Regions from separate parts of the Bacillus sp. KNSH39 genome, predicted to be linked through region 1. Evidence: riboswitches for the same ligand, from Rfam matches in the RefSeq annotation. Region 1 holds a riboswitch; each other region holds the start of a gene.
The links. A riboswitch is a leader RNA that binds a small molecule or an ion and turns the genes downstream of it on or off. The one in region 1 is predicted to bind lysine.
Positions count from the first base shown of each region.

Region 2: another riboswitch for lysine. It lies ahead of ACUL40_RS24150 (amino acid permease); the one in region 1 lies ahead of ACUL40_RS07405 (amino acid permease).
Region 3: another riboswitch for lysine. It lies ahead of ACUL40_RS00970 (aspartate kinase); the one in region 1 lies ahead of ACUL40_RS07405 (amino acid permease).
Region 4: another riboswitch for lysine. It lies ahead of lysA (diaminopimelate decarboxylase); the one in region 1 lies ahead of ACUL40_RS07405 (amino acid permease).

Region 1 covers NZ_JBQXYO010000001.1:1,459,723-1,461,932, forward strand. Annotated here, with positions in the region: gene ACUL40_RS07395 (sulfite exporter TauE/SafE family protein) at 1-88, shown strand, start outside; gene ACUL40_RS07400 (GNAT family N-acetyltransferase) at 125-574, opposite strand; lysine riboswitch at 895-1,088, shown strand; gene ACUL40_RS07405 (amino acid permease) at 1,201-2,210, shown strand, end outside.
Region 2 covers NZ_JBQXYO010000001.1:4,718,429-4,720,638, reverse strand. Annotated here, with positions in the region: gene racE (glutamate racemase) at 1-554, opposite strand, end outside; lysine riboswitch at 756-937, shown strand; gene ACUL40_RS24150 (amino acid permease) at 1,085-2,210, shown strand, end outside.
Region 3 covers NZ_JBQXYO010000001.1:188,189-190,398, reverse strand. Annotated here, with positions in the region: gene ACUL40_RS00975 (DoxX-like family protein) at 1-189, opposite strand, end outside; lysine riboswitch at 383-569, shown strand; gene ACUL40_RS00970 (aspartate kinase) at 772-2,001, shown strand.
Region 4 covers NZ_JBQXYO010000001.1:5,286,542-5,288,751, reverse strand. Annotated here, with positions in the region: gene lysA (diaminopimelate decarboxylase) at 83-1,399, opposite strand; lysine riboswitch at 1,580-1,761, opposite strand; gene ACUL40_RS27185 (DUF3888 domain-containing protein) at 1,851-2,210, opposite strand, start outside.

The sequences.
Region 1 (2,210 bases):
TATTTTCATTGCTGTTCGTAATCATTCCAATCGTCCTAATACGTCAACGGCTGAGTATCCGAATGATCAGAAGCAAATGCTACCATAACTATAAAAAATACCGCTCAATTTAGAGCGGTATTTTTTATTTTTCTATTTTCCAATTAATCATCATTTCTGTAGCATTTACTCTCTTCATATGTAACTTTTCTAAAACACGCATCGAACTATAATTATCTAGAAGTGTCTCTGCAATTATTGTTTCTACCTCACCTGTTTTGAAAGCCCAATCGATTAGTTCTTTTACAGCTTCTGTTGCATAGCCCTGATTCCAATATTTCTCAATGAATCCATAGCCAATTTCTACTGTTTGATTCTCGTTTGGTTTCCCTTTAAACCCAATATCACCTAAAACGCTATCATCTTCTTTTCGAAGAACATACCACGCCCCCCATGGTAATAAAGCCTCATCTTGTTTCACATTCTCTACATGCCCTACAATATGCGGACCGCTATTATATCCTTGCTCGTTAGCGACTTGAATCCTCTCTTCTGTACACGGCACTATATAGAGCCTTTCTGTTTCTAATTTCATTTTGATTTCCCCTTTTTGCTTAAACGTTACTCTAATTATAACAAATAATATGACTTTATTATGAATGTCGAATTATATTTTTCTGAATTTTCTTTTAATTTAGAGGGTTTTTCAATATTTTTTGCGAAACATTTGTATAACAATTTTTTCTTTGCTTATTGCTACATAATAGTAGGTTCGGGTGGAGTTTTGCAAGCGTTTCCTATACAATAACCGATATTTTTTGACTTTTCCTAACAAAATATCTTGCAATATATTCAGAAAGTCATTACAATTGCCATATATTAAAAATCTTAGCAATATATAAATCCTCATCAATCCGATGAGGTAGAGGTTGCGACTTTTAATAGTAAAACGGACGAGACACAGAGAATGTCAGCTGACTCCGTTTGAAAGGAAAAGTTGCCGAAGTTTATATTTCTTCTCTGGAAATATGAGCTGGGGCTGTCTCCGAAAGGAACAGAACTGTCACGTTTACAAAATTACCGTGTAAACGTGGGGTGCTATCTTAACGGAAGGGTATGATGGGGTGGTTATTTGTGAAACGTTCCGCCAAATTCCTTTGGCGGTTTTTTGTATTTTTCTCCCCCGCTCCTTCCTAACCTACAAGAAAAGGAGTGTTGAACATGAATAGCGCAACAAATCAATCTACCTCTAAAACGCAAACTACACAAGGACAAGGTGAATTAAAACGCGGATTAAAATCTCGTCACCTTACGATGATTTCTCTCGGTGGTACAATTGGTACCGGACTATTTCTTGCCAGTGGTGGTGTCATCCATACAGCTGGACCTGGTGGCGCATTAATTGCATACGCCGCAATTGGAATTATGGTTTATTTTTTAATGACAAGCTTAGCTGAACTTGCAGCTTACATGCCTGTTACTGGATCTTTTAGTACGTATGCAACAAAATTTGTTGATCCATCACTTGGCTTTGCACTTGGATGGAACTATTGGTATAACTGGGCAATTACGATTGCTGCTGAACTTGCAGCCGTAACATTAATTATGAAATTTTGGTTCCCAGATACCCCTTCTCTTATTTGGAGCGGATTATGTTTAGCTATTATTTTCCTTTTAAACTATTTATCTGTTAAAGGGTTTGGTGAATCTGAATATTGGTTCGCACTTATTAAAGTAGTTACGATTATTATCTTTTTAATTGTTGGTTTCATGATGATTTTTGGAATTATGGGCGGTGAAACGGTTGGATTTAAAAACTTCACTGTTGCAGATGCACCATTTAACGGCGGTATCATGGCAATTATCGGTGTGTTTATGGCAGCTGGTTTCTCATTCCAAGGTACTGAACTATTAGGAGTAGCTGCTGGTGAAACTTCTGATCCAGAGCGTAATATTCCGAAAGCGATTCGTTCAATCTTTTGGCGTATTCTTTTATTCTATATCCTTGCAATTCTCGTTATCGGTTTATTAATTCCTTATACAACTGAAAGCCTTGCTGCAAGTGATGTTACAGTAAGTCCGTTTACACTTATTTTTGAAAAAGCGGGCGTTGCCTTTGCTGCTTCTGTTATGAACGCTGTTATTTTAACGGCAGTACTATCTGCTGGTAACTCTGGTATGTATGCATCAACTCGTATGCTTTGGGATTTAGCTCGCCAAGGGAAGGCACC
Region 2 (2,210 bases), 3.3 Mb from region 1:
ATTAACGTATCTATATCTTCTTTCGTTAATGGAAGTAAAGCTTGTTTCACTTGCTGCGTGACATATGCTGTATCTTCTAATTGATTTTCTACAACTGTGGCTAAAGTCGGGCAAGCATAGCTATGCACTTCCAAATATGTATCCAGCTCGTGTAATGCTTTTTCATACATATTAGATTTTATCGTACCTACAGTTCCAATTACCCCGATTTCCCCTTTCTTTGTTACTTTAATTGCCGCTCTTGCTCCTGGATGTATAACGCCAATAACTGGAATGGAAAGTGCTTCTTGCAGCTCAGTCAATGCAGCAGCTGCAGCAGTATTACATGCTACGACTAGCGCTTTTAATGGAAACTGTTTGAGGAACTCAACCATTTCAAATACGAAAGATTGCACCTCCTCTACACTTCTTGGTCCATACGGGCAACGCTTATTATCACCAATATAATAAATGCTTTCTTTAGGCAATTGTCTTATAATTTCGCTCGCAACTGTTAATCCCCCAACTCCCGAATCTAGCACACCTATTACTGAATGTTTATGACATACAGACATTTACTTCATCCCCTTTTCAATCATCTAGCGCTAATAATATGTATTATATTACGAAAATTCAAATATCACATAACAACCCCTCTTACTTTTAATCACAAACTCTTCTCTATAATCTGATTATTACTATATCCATTGACGTATAAAAATTCATTTGTTACTCTTAAAGACGTTAATTTAATATTTAAATCCTCATTCGTATCTCGGTGAGGTAGAGGTTGCAATCATTAAGAGTATCATTTCAGGAGATGTAGTGGCATTGATGAAGGAATGAGAAAGGAATGGTTGCCGAAGTAAGTCGTGTCCACCATGCACGCTTGCTGGGTCTGCATTTAATAAGTGCAGAACTGTCACAAACGTTTCGTTTGTGGAGAGCTATCGAGAGGTATGTCGTGGGTTTCTTATAAGATAGAAAGCATGTAGCGGCAAATTACATGCTTTTTTTGTTTTGTTTGGGACTTCTCTTCCTAACTCAGGAAGACATACATATCTCCTCGCTTGACTTGGTTATACTAACTTTGGAGGTATTTTCTATGCAACAAAAAAAATGGGGCTTTTGGGTACTAACAGCTTTCGTTGTCGGTAACATGGTTGGCGCTGGTATTTTCATGGTGCCAAGTACGTTGGCACAAACAGCAAGCCCACTCGGTGTCACTTTAGCTTGGTTAACTACAGGGTTTGGTGTTTTAATGCTAGCTCTTGTTTTCGGTAATTTAGCAATTCGTCGTCCTGATTTAACGACAGGGCCACAAAGTCATGCATATGCTTTATTCTCGACACCAAAAAAGAAAAAAATGGCTGGTTTCAGTATGGTATGGGGATATTGGGTTGCAAACTGGGCAAGTAACGTTGCCATCATTACATCATTTGCGGGATATTTATCACTCTTCTTCCCAATTATGAAAGATACGCGACTACTATTTTCAATCGGTTCGTTTAACGTAGAAGTCGGAAAACTAATTACATTTACGATTTGTTCCATCTTACTTTGGGGAACTCATATTATATTAACAAACGGTGTAAGCGGAGCTGGAAAACTAAACTTCTTAGCAACAACAACGAAAGTAACTGGATTCCTTTTATTCATCGTCGTTACGTTATTTGCATTCGAAGCTTCTAAATTTGGACAATGGTACACACCGATGATTGATAAATCAGGGGCATCACACGGTCTTCTTTCACAAGTGAATTTAGCTGCTCTTACAACACTTTGGGCGTTTATCGGAATTGAATCAGCCGTTCTTTTATCAAACCGTGCTGTTTCTCCAAAAACGGTAAAACGCGCAACAGTTGCGGGATTACTTATTACAGTTGCCATCTACTTAGGAATTACAATTTTAACAATGGGTGTACTTCACGTTGATAAATTACAAGCTTCTGAACGTCCATTAGCAGATGCACTAAACGCTGCAATGGGTCATGGCGGCGGGAAACTGATGGCATTACTTGCTCTTACTTCCCTGTTCGGTTCTATCTTAGGCTGGATTTTATTAAGCTCAGAAGTACCTTATCAAGCAGCAAAAGAAGGTTTCTTCCCTTCCTTCTTCACGAAAACAAATAAAAAAGGAAGTCCAATTTACTCATTACGATTAACAAACATTATGTCGCAAGTATTCCTATTCTCAACATTATCAGGAACCATTGCGGAAGCTTATACAT
Region 3 (2,210 bases), 1.3 Mb from region 1:
AAGCCCAAATCCAATCTTTGTTTTATACAAAAACTTCTGTGGTTCTCCTTCTTTTTTCTCTAAATACGAAATTTCAGTAAAGCGAGCATCCCACTCTGTATGTATAGCTGGTTCTTGCGTATATTCCCATAATTTTCCCATCGTCGTGTTCATTTTTGTCGCAACATAAATAGGCTGTTTCCTTTTCATTCTCCCCACCTCCTATGCACTATAAGTTTAATGTACATGCAATGAATTTATTTTGCTACATTTTTCACAAACTTCCTCGAAAAAAAGAAAGAATTTTTAAAATATATATAAAACACTTGATTCCCCGAAAAATTTAAATTATTATAAAACAAATGTTACCAACAACTTCATAAATCAAACACTCTCGCCTAAAACGTGAGATAGAGGTTGCGATACTTATGAGTATTCTAATGGAGACACAGAGATGTCTATGAACTTAGATGAAAGGAAGTATTGCCGAAATTGATAAATTTCTCTGCATTTATCAATTGGGGCTGTTTTCGAATAGAAACAGAACTGTCATATGTACAGACGTGTACGTATGAAGAGCTATCTACAAAAAAGAGATATCATTTTTTATGATATTCCTTTTTTGGCGGTTTTTTTATTAGCTCCGTTTTCTGTTTCCCTTTTCCTGTAACAGCACCATCCTCACTTATTTGAGATGGTGTTTTTTGTTTGTCTTTCTGGTAACTACAGGAGTATTGGGATTGATATATTTCCTAATCTATTCTTAAAAATAGACGAAAGAAGGAATTTGTAATGGAAACAATTGTTCAAAAATTTGGTGGCACTTCTGTCGGAAGCGTCGAACGCATTCAACATGTAGCAAATTTAATTATTGAAGAATATGAACGAGGTCATAGCATTGTCTCTGTCGTTTCAGCAATGGGAAAAAGCACAGATGAACTTGTCGCACTCGCTAACGCTATCACAGAAAATCCAAGTAAACGTGAAATGGATATGCTTCTATCTACAGGAGAACAAGTAACTATTTCATTATTAACAATGGCACTGCAATCAAAAGGCTATCATGCAATTTCATTAACAGGGTGGCAAGCAGGTATCACGACAGAATCTGTACATAGTAGTGCACGGATTACTGACATTCATACAGATCGTATTCAATCTTATCTTGCTGAAGGTACGATTGTTATTGTAGCTGGTTTCCAAGGAGTCAGTGAAGATTTTGAAATTACAACGCTTGGACGAGGCGGTTCTGATACAACTGCTGTCGCATTAGCCGCTGCACTTAAAGCAAAAAAATGTGATATTTATACGGATGTTACAGGCGTATATACGACGGATCCACGAGTTGTAAAAGATGCTTACAAATTAGACGAAATTTCTTATGACGAAATGTTAGAGCTTGCTAATCTCGGTGCTGGCGTATTACACCCGCGCGCCGTTGAGTTTGCTAAAAATCATAACGTAGTTTTAGAAGTTCGCTCAAGTATGGAACAAGAAAACGGAACAATTGTAAAAGGAGAATGTAACATGGAACAACAATCAATCGTTAAAGGTATTGCATTTGAGGATAATATTACACGTGTCACAATTAAAGGACTAGAACAAGGCTCGCTTTCAACAGTTTTCTCTACATTAGCAGCAGCACACATTAATGTAGATATCATCATTCAAAGTATTACAAATGAAGGAACTGTACATCTCTCCTTCTCCATTCACTCGAATGATTTAAGAGAAACTTTAGAAGTTTTGGAACAAAATCAAGAAACTCTTCACTATGAATCTGTAGAACATGAAAATCACTTAGCAAAAGTATCAATCGTAGGATCTGGCATGGTATCTAACCCAGGTGTCGCTGCAAATATGTTCACTACTTTAAAAGAAGAAGATATTCATATTAAAATGGTAAGTACATCAGAAATTAAAGTGTCTGTCGTTATTGACCGCCTTCATTTAGTAACAGGCGTTGAGGCGCTGCATCAATCATTTATGGCGAAAATTGAGCCTTTCGTGCAAATGAGCTAATTTGATATGTTTAGTAACGCTTATAAAAAAAACATATTAATCTACTTCCTTCCTATTAAATAAAAAGCTATTCGTTAACAAGATGCTATATGATATATTAAAAAACACCTTGTCACATTTTCCTATACTGTGACAAGGTGTTTTTGACTGAAAGGAATTTGTAACTACTTAGTAGTATAATTATGAGGATAATTAAATAATAAACTTTT
Region 4 (2,210 bases), 3.8 Mb from region 1:
TTCAATCCTAGTTTTCCGATATATTTTAATTATTTTATTTTATAAAAAAGGAATTGCCCATTCGAACAACTCCTTTTCCTATTTAGACAAGCTCTTTAATACGTATGCGATCGTTCCCAATAATATTTTCATATGTTTCGCGTTCCACAACTACTTGCGATGTTCCGCCTTTTGCAAAGACAACGGCTGGTCTTCGAATCCGATTGTAATTATTCGCCATCGAGTACCCGTATGCTCCTGTACAGGAAACTGCTAGTAAATCAGAAGCAGCGACTTTCGGTAAATGAATATCCCAAATCAACATGTCTCCACTCTCACAGCATTTCCCGGCAATCGAAACGAGTTCCTCATTCTCATCATTCGCTCGATTCGCTAACATCGCTTCATAACGCGCATTATATAAAGCAGGTCTTAAATTATCTGTCATTCCACCATCGACTGATACATATTTCCGAATACCAGGAATATCTTTCACAGATCCAACTGTATAAATTGTTGTCCCAGCATCACCTACAATGCTACGGCCTGGCTCAATCCATATTTCTGGCAATGGATATTCACATACAGTAAATTGTTCTCTCACTGCACTTGTTACAGCTCGCACATATGTCTCAAGAGTTAATGGTGTATCTGACTCTGTGTAACGTATTCCAAATCCCCCGCCTACATTTAACACTTTTACTACATAGTTTGTTTGCTCTCTCACTTCTTCTAAAAATTGGCGAAGAACTTCAATTGCTCGAACAAAACCAGCTGTTTCAAATATTTGCGACCCAATATGTGAATGGATCCCTAGCACATTATAATTTGATTTTTGTAAAGCAAATCCAATTGCCTGCATCGCTTGACCGTTTGAAACACCAAATCCAAATTTCGAATCATCTTGACCTGTTGTAATATATTCATGTGTGTGCGCCTCTACTCCAGGCGTTACACGAATTAATATGTTCACAAATTTCCCATGTTGCATCGCTAAATCGTGTAAAACTTCTAATTCAAAGAAATTATCTACGACAAAACAACCGATATTCGCCTGAAGAGCCATCACTATTTCTTCTTCTGTTTTATTATTTCCATGAAAATGAATACGTGATGCCGGAAATCCTGCTTGGAGCGCAGTATATAATTCTCCCCCAGAAACAACGTCTAATGACATACTCTCTTCACGAGCTACTCGGCACATCTCCATGCACAAGAACGCCTTGCTTGCATATGCTACTTGATAAGAGAAACCACTTTCTTTAAAAGCACGATGAAATGCTCGGCATTTTCCTCGAATAGACTCTTCATCGTATACATAAAGTGGTGTTCCGTATTGCTTTGCTAGCTGCGTCGTATCGCACCCTCCAATTTCTAAGTGTCCTTGCCCATTAATTCGGCTTGTGCCGTGTAAATACATTTAAATTCCTCCCTTATTTCCTCTAAAACTCATAACCCCAATCTTCTATTCATTGCAGCACGCTTTTAGATAGACAAAAAACGCGCGGAACAATGTTCACACGCGTTTCTTATTAGGAAAAATATATATTGAAAAAATAAACGAGTTGTTATCTCCTCAAAATAAGAAACCGCATCAACATCTCCAAATAGCTCTCCATAAAATAAATATTATGACAGTACTACATTTATTCAATGCAGTCCCAATATATGAATAAGATGGTTATTCTTATATTTCGGCAATAGTCCCTTTCAACCTATGATCACAGATTCCATTAAATCTCCCATAGCTTACTCTTTCCTATCGCGGCCTCTACCTTTGAGAGTAGATGAGGTAAGTCTATTTAATTTTCAAACATCTAATTGTTGCTATTAACAATACCAAAGGACCATTTTATTTGTCAAACAATTTTTCATATTGTTTTTTCACAGTTTAGTTTCGTATCATTTGGTAAGCGCTTTACTGAAATCTTTGTCACTTCCCATTCGCCTTCTTCGTTATTAAATGTAATCGTTACCTTCTCAAATGGTGGAGCAATTTTCCCAGCAACACGTTCATACTTTGTCACTTCAATACTTGCTTGAAATAAATATGTACCGCTATACACTTTTTTTAAACTAATAATTTTAGGACATTGATAAGGTTTCAAACTTCCATATTGTTTTTCAATTGCTTTATTTATTTTTGGAAATAAAACAGAATAAAGTGCATCTTCCATAAGAGGTGCATCATATTGGGCTACCGACACACTCGGTGAAGTAAAAAGTATAAC